DNA from 2 places in the Streptomyces sp. NPDC046197 genome. Region 1 is predicted to be linked to the other one. Evidence: riboswitches for the same ligand, from Rfam matches in the RefSeq annotation. Region 1 holds a riboswitch; the other holds the start of a gene.

The links. Region 1 has a riboswitch for cyclic di-AMP ahead of AB0A61_RS04305 (NlpC/P60 family protein). Riboswitches for the same ligand answer to the same signal wherever they lie in the genome.
Region 2: linked by a shared signal. The riboswitch ahead of AB0A61_RS03315 (transglycosylase SLT domain-containing protein) and the one ahead of AB0A61_RS04305 (NlpC/P60 family protein) in region 1 are both predicted to bind cyclic di-AMP.

What each region holds. Positions count from the first base shown of each region.
Region 1 is NZ_JBEYZY010000002.1:339,953-345,223, forward strand. It holds gene AB0A61_RS04290 (SprT family zinc-dependent metalloprotease) at 1-234, shown strand, start outside; gene AB0A61_RS04295 (NlpC/P60 family protein) at 259-1,320, opposite strand; gene AB0A61_RS04300 (hypothetical protein) at 1,764-2,117, shown strand; gene AB0A61_RS04305 (NlpC/P60 family protein) at 2,170-3,354, opposite strand; cyclic di-AMP (ydaO/yuaA leader) riboswitch at 3,362-3,518, opposite strand; gene pcrA (DNA helicase PcrA) at 3,883-5,271, shown strand, end outside.
Region 2 is NZ_JBEYZY010000002.1:135,321-140,591, forward strand. It holds gene AB0A61_RS03300 (ATP-grasp domain-containing protein) at 1-107, shown strand, start outside; gene AB0A61_RS03305 (FAD-dependent oxidoreductase) at 295-1,497, shown strand; gene AB0A61_RS03310 (HAD family hydrolase) at 1,842-2,654, shown strand; gene AB0A61_RS03315 (transglycosylase SLT domain-containing protein) at 2,751-3,236, opposite strand; cyclic di-AMP (ydaO/yuaA leader) riboswitch at 3,239-3,428, opposite strand; gene AB0A61_RS03320 (polyprenyl synthetase family protein) at 4,318-5,271, shown strand, end outside.

The sequences.
Region 1 (5,271 bases):
CCGGGTGACGGCGCTCGCGGGACCATGGCGCTGCACTGGGCCCTGTTCCAGCTGCCCGCTCACCTGGTCGACTACGTCATCGCCCACGAACTCGCTCACATCAGGGTCCCGGGGCACGGAGCTGACTACTGGTCTCTGCTTCGACAGGCCATCCCCGAGTGCGAGGAGCGCAAGCAGGAGCTGGATGACCTCGGTCGTCGGCTGTGGCTCGGAGATCTTCGAAAAGAGTCCTGACGCCTCCGATTACAAGAGGGGGCCTCACACCACCCGCGTAGCCCCCGCGAACGGCATCTCGTCGATCGGGGCCAGACGGACCGGGGCCGAGGGGTTGGGGGCGTGGATCATCAGGCCGTTGCCGACGTAGAGGCCGACGTGGCTGATCCCGGAGTAGAAGAACACCAGGTCGCCGGGGAGCAGTTCGGAGCGCGCGACGCGGCGGCCTGCGTCGATCTGGGCGTAGGTGGTCCGCGGGAGCGAGATGCCCACGGACCGGTACGCCGCCTGGACCAGGCCCGAGCAGTCGAAGGCGTCGGGGCCCGTGGCGCCCCAGACGTACGGGCTGCCGAGCTTCTGGTAGGCGTAGGCGACGGCCGCCGCCGCACGCGAGGTGGGGGCCGCGACCGATCCCGGGGTGGCGAGCGCCCCCCTCGCACCGGCGCCGGAACGGGAGACGCGCCCGGTGTCCCCGCCCTGGCCGAGCGCCGCCCGCTGCTCGGGCGACAGCCGGGACAGCAGGCGCCGGGCCTCGCCCAGCTTGCCGTTGATCGTCGTCTGCTGCCGCCTCAGTTCGGCCTGCCGCGACCGCAGCGAGGACAGCTCGACACGGGCGGCCCCGCGCAACTGCTCGATCTCCCGCAGCTGCTGCCGTACGCGCGCCAGGGCCGCCGTCTGCCGGGCACCCGCCCGCTCGGCGAACTCGGCGCCCTCCAGGTAGTGCTGGGGATCGCCGGAAAGCACCAGGTGCACCGTGGGGTCGATGCCGCCGTCCCGGTACTGCGCCCTGGCGATCGAACCGAGCGCATCCCGTGCCGAGTTCAGCCTCTCCTGCTCGCGCGCCGCCTCGTCCCGCAGCGTGTTCAGCCGTTTCCCGGCCGCGTCCGCCTTCTCCTTGGCGCCGTTGTACTTCTCGGTGGCGACCTCCGCCTCCTGGTACAGCTTGTCCACCTCGGCCCTGACCTGCTCCGGCGTCGGCTGCGGCCCGGCGTGTCCGGTGCCGTCGAAGCCCGTCGCGGTCGCCGCGCCCGCCAGGGCGATGGTGGCGGCGGTACGGGCGGTGCCCCCGCCGAGCGAGCGCTGTCGGGGCTTGCGATGCGCTGCCACGTGGACCGTCACGTCCCTTCTACGACCGCGACGTCCCCCGGGTTGGACCGTGGGGCGGCTGTCACGTCCGGCGGCGGCTCGCACAGGGGGAGCAGGCCGCCGCCGGACCTTCTCGGCGGTGGTGTCCGACTGCCGCCCTGGCCCGGGCGGCGATGGGGAGCCGGTCACCTGGGGGAGGACGCTAAACCTGTCCGTGTCCGCCCGGTAACGCCAAGTACGGAACTGGCGACAGCCGTGCGGCGGGTGACCGCATGTGACCGTGATCCCGGCGGGAGGGCGTCGGCTTCACGCGGAGCGATGACCGATGCGGCGGTTCGGGACGGGGCGGGGACGGCGGAGTGCTATGGGGGCGCCTTGGGGGCGCATCCACACACCCAGCGGTGCCGGCCGTGCGGCGGCCCGGTGTCCGGGGGCGGGAGGGCCTCTGGCTAGGCTCCCGCCTCATGGACGTACTCATCCATCTCTTCGTCGCCCTGCACATCATCGGCATCGCCGCGCTGCTCGGCGGTTTCCTCACCCAGATGAAGGCGATGGGCCGGGGTACGGCCCGGTTCGTGCCCGGGATGCTGCACGGTGCGCTGACCATGCTGGTCACCGGCGCCGTCCTGGTCGGGCTCAACCAGGCCGAGGGCCACCACGTCAACACCGTCAAGATCGGCGTGAAGCTGGCGCTGCTGGTCGTGATCCTCGGCCTGGTCTACGTCAAGCGGGACGAGGAAACGGTGGACAAGCGGCTGTTCGGCCTGGTGGGCCTGCTGACCATGGTGAACATCTTCATCGCCGTGCTGTGGACGTGAGACGGCCCCCGTGCCGCGCGTCGGCAGCAGGGGGGCCGGTGCCGCCCGTGCGTCAGGCCGGGCGCACCACGCTGTGGATCGCCGACTCGCCGCCGTAGTAGATCGACTCCTCGCGGACGTAGGCGCCGGGCTTCGGGGCGTGGATCATCATGCCGTTGCCGATGTAGAGGCCGACGTGGCTGATGTCGTCGTAGAAGAAGACCAGGTCGCCGGGCCGCGCCTCGGAGAGCGGGACCGTCGTCCCCGCGTTGACCTGGTCGTACGTCGTGCGCGGCAGGCTGACGCCGGCGGCTCTCCACGCGGCCTGGGTGAGGCCGGAGCAGTCGTACGAGCCGGGGCCGGTCGCGCCCCAGACGTACGGCTTGCCGATCTGGGCGCGGGCGAAGGCGAGGGCCTTGTCGGCCTTGCTGGTGTAGGAGGAGCCGGACGACGAGGAACCCGTTGAGGATCCCGAGCTCCCGGCAGGCCCGGCGGACCCGGAGGTCCCCGTGGCGGGGGCCGAGGTGCTGTTCTGTCGCTGGGCGGCCTGCTCCTGCGCCTGCTGCTTCGCCAGTTCCGCGGCTCTGCGGGCGGCCTGCTCCCGCTTCTGCTCCTCGATCGCGGCGAGCCGCGCCTTCTCCTCGGTGTTCAGCTTGGACAGCAGTTCGCGCGCGTCGGCCAGCTTCTTCTGGACGGTGGCCTTGGCCGTCTTGATGTCGCCCTGCGACTCGGACAGCGTTTCGAGGCTCTGGGTGGCCTCCCGGCGCTTCTTCATGGTCGCGGACTGCTGGGTGACGTAGTCGTCGACCATGCCCTTCTGACGCGCGGTGAGCCGGCTCATCAGCTGGGCCTGGTCGAAGTATCCCTCCGGAGTGTCCGCCAGCAGGAAGGTGGCGGTGTCCGGTGCGGCGGCTCCGGTGCGGTACTGGGCCGCGGCGAAGGAGCCCAGCTTCTCGCGCGCCTTGTTGAGCATGTCCGTGCGCCTGGCGACGTCGTCGAGGAGAGCGGCCACGCGCTTGCGCTGCTTGGCGGTGTTCTCCTTGGCCGCGTCGTACTTCTCGGTCGCCGACTCCGCCTGGCGGTACAGGTCGTCGACCTTCTTCTCGACCTCTTCGATGCTCGGCCTGCCGCCGGAGGGGGCGGCGTTGGCCGTCTGGGAGAGCAGGGCCACGGAGGTGATGGCGGCCGTGGCCAGCGCGGGGGTGCGCAGGCCTGCCGAGACCGTAACGGCGGGGCGCGTCTTGCGGTGCGACGCCAAGGGGGACGACTCCTTCCACGGTCCGCCTACCGGGTTAGCTGTCGGGTTCGGGCGGGTGGTTCGGAAGGGTTGCCCTACGGTCCTCGCGGGAGGGTCGGACCGATTCACCCCGGGGGTTCTGGGTGGGTCCCCGGCTCCGGCTCGCGTGTCGGCGATGCCGGACTCGGCGGAGGCCGCGCGGCCCGGCGACGGTTCGCCGGAAGGGGGTCGTGCGGCCCGACGGCACGGTAGCCAACTCGTGTGGCTGATGTGAAGGTTGATGTGCGATATGCCCGATACATTTTCGTAACCTCATTTGAAAATCACATCGACGTGACCACGCGGCTCCACAGCGTGAAGACACTGACCGGTCGCTGGGACGGGAAAGTTCCCGGCCCGGGGAGCGGGGACCGCTCGGCTTCCCGGCCCGGGGAGCGGGGACCGCTCGGCTTCCCGGGCCGTGGAGCGAGGACCGCCCGGCTCGGAAGGTTCGCGGAGTTTTCAGGGCGGCCACGGGTTGTCGGTGGGGCGCCCTAGACTCGTAGAGCGATGAGCAGCCTCTTTGACGACAGCTTCCTGGCGGACCTCCAGGCCTCCCACGGCCGCGAGGAAGAACCCGCACCGCCGCCCGAGGACGATCACGCTCCGGAGCCGGTTCCGGACGATCTGTTCGGCGGGAAGTTCGACCTGCCGCCGGACCGGGACGCGTACTACCGCGACGGCGCCCCGCGCCCGGCCGTGGACCCCGCCGTGCTCCTGGAGGGTCTCAACGAGAACCAGCGCGCCGCGGTCGTCCACTCCGGTTCGCCGCTGCTCATCGTGGCCGGCGCGGGCTCCGGCAAGACCCGCGTGCTCACCCACCGCATCGCCCACCTGCTCGGCGAGCGGGGCGTCCACCCCGGCCAGATCCTCGCGATCACCTTCACCAACAAGGCCGCGGGCGAGATGAAGGAACGCGTCGAGCAGCTCGTCGGCCCGCGCGCGAACGCCATGTGGGTGATGACCTTCCACAGCGCGTGCGTGCGCATCCTGCGCCGGGAGAGCAAGAAGCTCGGCTTCACCTCCTCCTTCTCGATCTACGACGCCGCCGACTCCAAGCGCCTGATGGCCCTGGTCTGCCGCGACCTGGACCTCGACCCCAAGCGCTATCCGCCGAAGTCGTTCAGCGCCAAGATCTCCAACCTGAAGAACGAGCTGATCGACGAGGAGGACTTCGCCGCCCAGGCCACCGACGGCTTCGAGAAGACCCTCGCCCAGGCCTACGCCCTCTACCAGTCGCGGCTGCGCGAGGCGAACGCCCTCGACTTCGACGACCTGATCATGACGACGGTCAACCTGCTGCGCGCCTTCCCCGATGTCGCCGAGCACTACCGCCGCCGCTTCCGCCACGTCCTCGTCGACGAGTACCAGGACACCAACCACGCGCAGTACGCCCTGGTACGGGAGCTCGTCGGCACCCTTGAGCACCCCGTGGACGTGCCGCCCGGCGAGGACGACCTCCGGCCTGCCGAGCTGTGCGTGGTCGGCGACGCCGACCAGTCCATCTACGCCTTCCGCGGTGCGACCATCCGCAACATCCTCCAGTTCGAGGAGGACTACCCGGACGCGACGACGATCCTGCTGGAGCAGAACTACCGCTCCACCCAGACGATCCTCTCCGCCGCCAACGCGGTCATCGAGCGCAACGAGTCCCGCCGCCCGAAGAACCTGTGGACCAACGCAGGCGCGGGCGCCCGCATCACCGGGTACGTCGCCGACACCGAGCACGACGAGGCCCAGTTCGTCGCAGACGAGATAGACCGCCTCGTCGACGCGGGCGAGGCCAGGGCCGGCGACGTCGCCGTCTTCTACCGCACCAACGCCCAGTCGCGTGTCTTCGAAGAGGTCTTCATCCGGGTCGGCCTGCCCTACAAGGTCGTCGGCGGCGTCCGCTTCTAC
Region 2 (5,271 bases), 200 kb from region 1:
TGCCGTTCTTCACGATGCTCGCACGCTTCGTGCGGCCGGGCGCGAAGCACCTCTATCAGCTGTGGCGGACCAACCGCCGCGGCAGCACGACCGGTTCGGGCAGCTGACCTTGGCAGCGCCTGGAACCGGCGCCGCACCGGGTCCGGGCGGCCACACCGTCGTCCGAACTGCGGCACACCGCCGCTCCGGGCGGCCCCGTCGTCCGGACCCGCGGCACCACCAGTTCGGACGGCCGGTCCCGTCGCCCGAACCGGCCCACGAAGTGACGAACAGTACGTCCTGGGGAGGGACTTCGTGAATCAACCGGTAGCAATCATCGGTGCCGGGCCGTTCGGCCTGTCCACTGCCGCGCATCTGCGAGCGCGCGGCATCCCGGTCCGCGTCTTCGGCGAGCCCATGGTCAGCTGGCGCGACCACATGCCCGTCGGAATGCTGCTGAAGTCGACTCCGGTCGCCTCCAGCATCGACGCCCCGCAGCAGGGCCACACGCTCGGCGACTACTGCGCCGCGGCGGGCATCAGGCGGCTGGTGACGGACGAGGACATCATCCCGGTCGAAACCTTCATCGCCTACGGAGAGTGGTTCCAGCAGAAGCTGGTGCCCGAGCTGGAGCGGGTGCGGGTGGTCTCCGCCGACCGGCGGCCGGGCGGCGGTTTCGACCTGAAGCTGGACTCCGGCGAGCAGTTCACGGCTCGCGCGGTCGTGGTGGCGACAGGGCTGTTCGGCCTGTCCCACCTGCCGCCGGAGCTGGCCGGAGCGGCGCCGGACGGCCCCGCGTCCACCGGTCCGGTCTCGCACAGCTCCCAGCACCACGACCTCAGCCGGTTCGCCGGCCAGGAGCTGATCGTCGTCGGCGCGGGCCAGTCCGCGCTGGAGACGGCCGCGCTGGCGGCCGAGGCCGGGGCGCAGGTGCGGCTGGTCTCGCGGGGCCGGGGCAAGGTCGCCTTCGGCGCACCGCCGTGGGGTCAGCCGAAGCTGCGCCCCGAGTCCCCGTTCGGCCGCGCCTGGTCGCTGTGGGCCCTGAGCTACTACCCGCACCCGTACCGCTATCTGCCCGCGCAGACCCGCCACTATCTCGTCCGCAGGGTCCTCGGCCCGCTCGGCGCCTGGTGGCTGCGCGACCGCTTCGAGGGCAAGGTGCCCGTCCACGAGGTGACCCGCATCCTCCGCGCCGAGGCCCCGGACGGCCGCCCGGCGCTGACCGTGCAGACCCTCGGCGGCAGCACGCAGGAGCTGACCGCCGACCACGTCATCGCGGCGACCGGCTACCGCGTCGACATCGCGGCGATGGACTTCCTCGGCCACGAACTGCGTACCGAACTCGCGGTGAGCCGCGGCGCCCCGAAGCTCGGCGCGGGCTACGTCTCCTCCGTCCCCGGCCTGTACTTCACCGGCCTGCCCGCGGCCGCGTCCTACGGCCCGGTCATGCGCTTCGTGTGCGGTACGGAGTTCGCCTCCCCGCGGCTGGCCAAACACCTGGCCGCGGCTCACGGCTGAAGGCCCCGGAAGGGGCTCACGGCTGAAGGATCGGGAAGGGGTCCTCGACTGAAGAACCGGGAGGGGGTCAACGGCTGAAGGACCGGGAGGAGAGCCACGGCTGAAGAACCGGGGGGTCCACGGCTGAAGAACCGAGAAGCGGAAGCGGCCCGCGCGGGTCGTCGTGATCCAGCTCACCACCAGGTTCGGCCGCCGCGGCAGCACCACGACGGAACCGGCGGGACCCCCTGGTGAAGAGCCGACGCGGCGAGGGGAGTTGGGGGTTGCGGCCGGGACGGCAGTGAGCGGCTGGGTCGTCCGATTCGCATCGAGTCGGTGGGGCGGCTCATCCGTATTCTCTGATCATGGCCGCACCCCTCGCATATGCCCTCATCGCCACGGACCTGGACGGAACGCTGCTGCGCGGCGACGACACCCTGTCCGACCGGTCCCTCGCCGCGCTCGCCCGGGTGGCGGCGGCCGGCGCCCGGCATCTGGTGGTGACCGGGCGGCCGGTGCCGCGGGTGCGCCCGCTGCTCGACGACCTGGGTACCGCCGGGCTCGCCGTGTGCGGGCAGGGCGCGCAGCTCTACGACGCCGGGGTGCACCGGCTGCTGTGGTCGGTCACCCTGGACCGGGAACTGGCCGAGACCGCGCTCGGCAAGATCGAGGCCGAGGTCGGGCAGGTGTATGCCGCAGTCGACCAGGACGGCGTGGACGGGCTGACGCTCATCGAGCCCGGGTACCTCATGCCGCACCCGACCCTGCCCGCGGTGCGGGTCGAGCGGCGCGACGACCTGTGGTGCGCGCCCATCAGCAAGGTGCTGCTGCGCCATCCCACGCTGTCCGACGACGAACTGGCGGCGGCGGCCCGGAGCGTGGTCGGTTCCCTCGCGACGGTCACCATGTCGGGGCCGGGGACGGTCGAGCTCCAGCCCTGCGGCATCAACAAGGCGACCGGGCTGGCGCTGGCCGCCGAACATCTGGGGCTCCGCCGCGAACACGCCCTGGCCTTCGGCGACATGCCGAACGACATCCCCATGTTCCAGTGGGCCGCCCGCGGCGTCGCCATGGCGAACGCGCATCCCGAGCTCAAGGCGGTGGCCGACGAGGTCACCTTGTCGAACGAGGACGACGGCATCGCCGTCGTCCTCGACCGACTGTTGCCGGGGCACTAGGCACCGGAGGGTGTCAGGGGGCCCTCGGGCAGCGCCGGGGAGCGTCAGGGAACGTCAGCGGGCGCACGGCTGCCGCGCGCCCGCCGGATCTCAATGTCAGTACGCGCCGTGGACGTTGTCTATCGAGCCGTACCGGGCGGCCGCGTAGTTGCAGGCTGCCGTGATGTTCGCGACCGGGTCGTAGATGTCGTAGGACGTGCCGGAGACGTGGTACGCCCGGAACGTCGGGTCGATGACCTGGAGCAGACCCTTGGACGGGATGCCCTTGGCCGCGTTCGAGTCCCACAGGTTGATGGCCAGCGGGTTGCCCGACGACTCGCGCATGACGTTGCGGTAGATGCCGTTGTACGTGCCCGGGATGCCCTTGTGCGCCATGAGCGCGAGCGACGCGCGGATCCAGCCGTCGAGGTTGTTCGGGTACCCGACCGTGGCGACGGCCTTGACGGACGTCGTGGGGGCCGCGGAGGCGGTGGTCGCGCCGACGAGCGGCAGGGCGAGAACGGCCGCACCGGTGCCGACGACGGCCAGGGTGCGGGCGGGGCGGGCGGTGCGGAAACGGCGGAGCAGACCCTTTGCGGGCATGGTTGATTCCTCTCCGTCGCCTGCGAGGTGAGCTGTCGGGTTCGGGCTGGGAGGTGCCCGGCCGTGCCCCTGAGGGCACCGGCTTCACCCCGAGCCGTTCCGGCACGGCGTACGACGGTTACGTACGACGCCGGCCCGGCGACTTACCTGGGTCCCCCGCTCCTGCCATGCGTGGTTCGGTCGATGGGTTCCCGGGCGGCGGCAGGATTCGGCGTCCGCCCGACGGCCGGGAACGTATGCGAGAGCACATGTCCGAAACAAGTAGCCGATTCACACATCGTCCTAGTTGACCTTGATGTGAGGCGTATGAGGAGATTGATCCTTTGCGAATGTCAAGGGTCAACTGGCGTGTGGAGAAAGGGGAAACGGGGATAAGCGGGGGAGGCGGCGTCGTGGGGCCGACGTGACCCAATTCACGGTTTGGTGGCTGAAGTGCATATGCGGCTAAGGGGAATTGGCGCCTCAATAAGGGTAAATCGGGCAATCCGGGAGCGGCGTGTGAGGGCTGTCACTTTCGGGGGTGTGCAGGCGCACCGAAGCCGGGCCGGCCCGCTCGGAGGAGGGCCCGGGGTCGAGCGCAGAGGGCCGAGGGCGGAGGTGCGCCGGGGTGGGCATGTCTCAAGGGGGTGGGGGTGGAGGTCCCGGCGAAGGTCGACGCCGCAGCTTCGGCACCGGTGGTCGAAGCCGGTGGTCGAAGCCGGTGGTCGGAGGCGGGTCGGAGTATCGGTTGCCGGGCATCGGGCACCGGGCGCCGGGTGCTGGTTGCGCGCGGATCGTGCGGCGTGTCGTGGCGGTGAGCGCCACCGTGGTCCGTTCGGATGTCGTCCGTGGGCGAGGGTGGCGCAGTGGCGTCGATCCGGTGACGAAGACGGATGAACGAGGTAAGAGGGGTAAGTCGACAAATATCTGTTCTTATTGGTTGATCAAAAACATACCGGGCGTGATCCGATACCGCCTGGCCTGTATGGGTGGGCGCTATCGGTGATCGAAACGTGACCGGATACGCTGACTTGAGTGTTGGCAGCGACCTATCGACAAACCGTGTAGTACCCAGCAGACACCAGCAGACAGGAGACCCCTCGTGACCGTCGTCGGGCCGTTCGGGCTGAGCGTGCGGGACCAGGCTCTCGAAGCCGATGTCCAGGCCGGGTTGGCGGCTGTCGAGGAAGGGTTGCTCGAAGCCACGAAGAGCGAGGTCCCCTTCATCACGGAGGCCGCCCAGCACCTCGTGCGGGCGGGCGGGAAGCGATTCAGGCCGCTGCTCGTGATGCTCGCGGCGCAGTTCGGAGACCCGTATGCGCCGGGGATCGTACCGTCGGCCGTGGTGGTGGAGCTGACCCATCTCGCGACGCTGTACCACGACGACGTGATGGACGAGGCCGCGGTGCGGCGTGGGGTGGCCAGCGCGAACACCCGCTGGGGGAACTCGGTCGCGGTCCTCACCGGCGACTTCCTGTTCGCCCGGGCCTCGCAGATCCTCGCCGACCTCGGCCCGGAGGCGGTGCGCGTGCAGGCCGTGGCGTTCGAGCGGCTGGTCACCGGGCAGATTCTGGAGACGGCGGGGCCGCAGGACGGGCGGGACCCGGTCGACCACTACCTGGACGTGCTGGGCGGCAAGACGGGCTCGCTGGTGGCCGTGTCCTGCCGGTTCGGGGCGATGATGTCCGGCGCCGACGAGACGGTCGTGGACGTGCTCACCCAGTACGGGGAGCGGCTGGGAGTCGCCTTCCAGCTGGCGGACGACGTGCTGGACATCGCGTCGGACTCGCACGAGTCCGGGAAGACGCCGGGAACGGATCTCCGGGAGGGGATCGCGACGCTTCCGGTGCTGCGGCTGCGGGAACGCGCGGCACGGCTGGGCCTGGCCGAGGACGTCGCGCTGTGCGAGCTGCTCGACTCCGACCTGAGCGACGACGCCCGGCACGCCCAGGCGCTGGCCGAGCTGCGGGTGCATCCCGCGCTGGAGCAGGCGCGGCGTGACACCGTGCGGTACGCCGAGGAGGCGCGGGCCGCGCTGGCACCGCTCAAGGAGTGC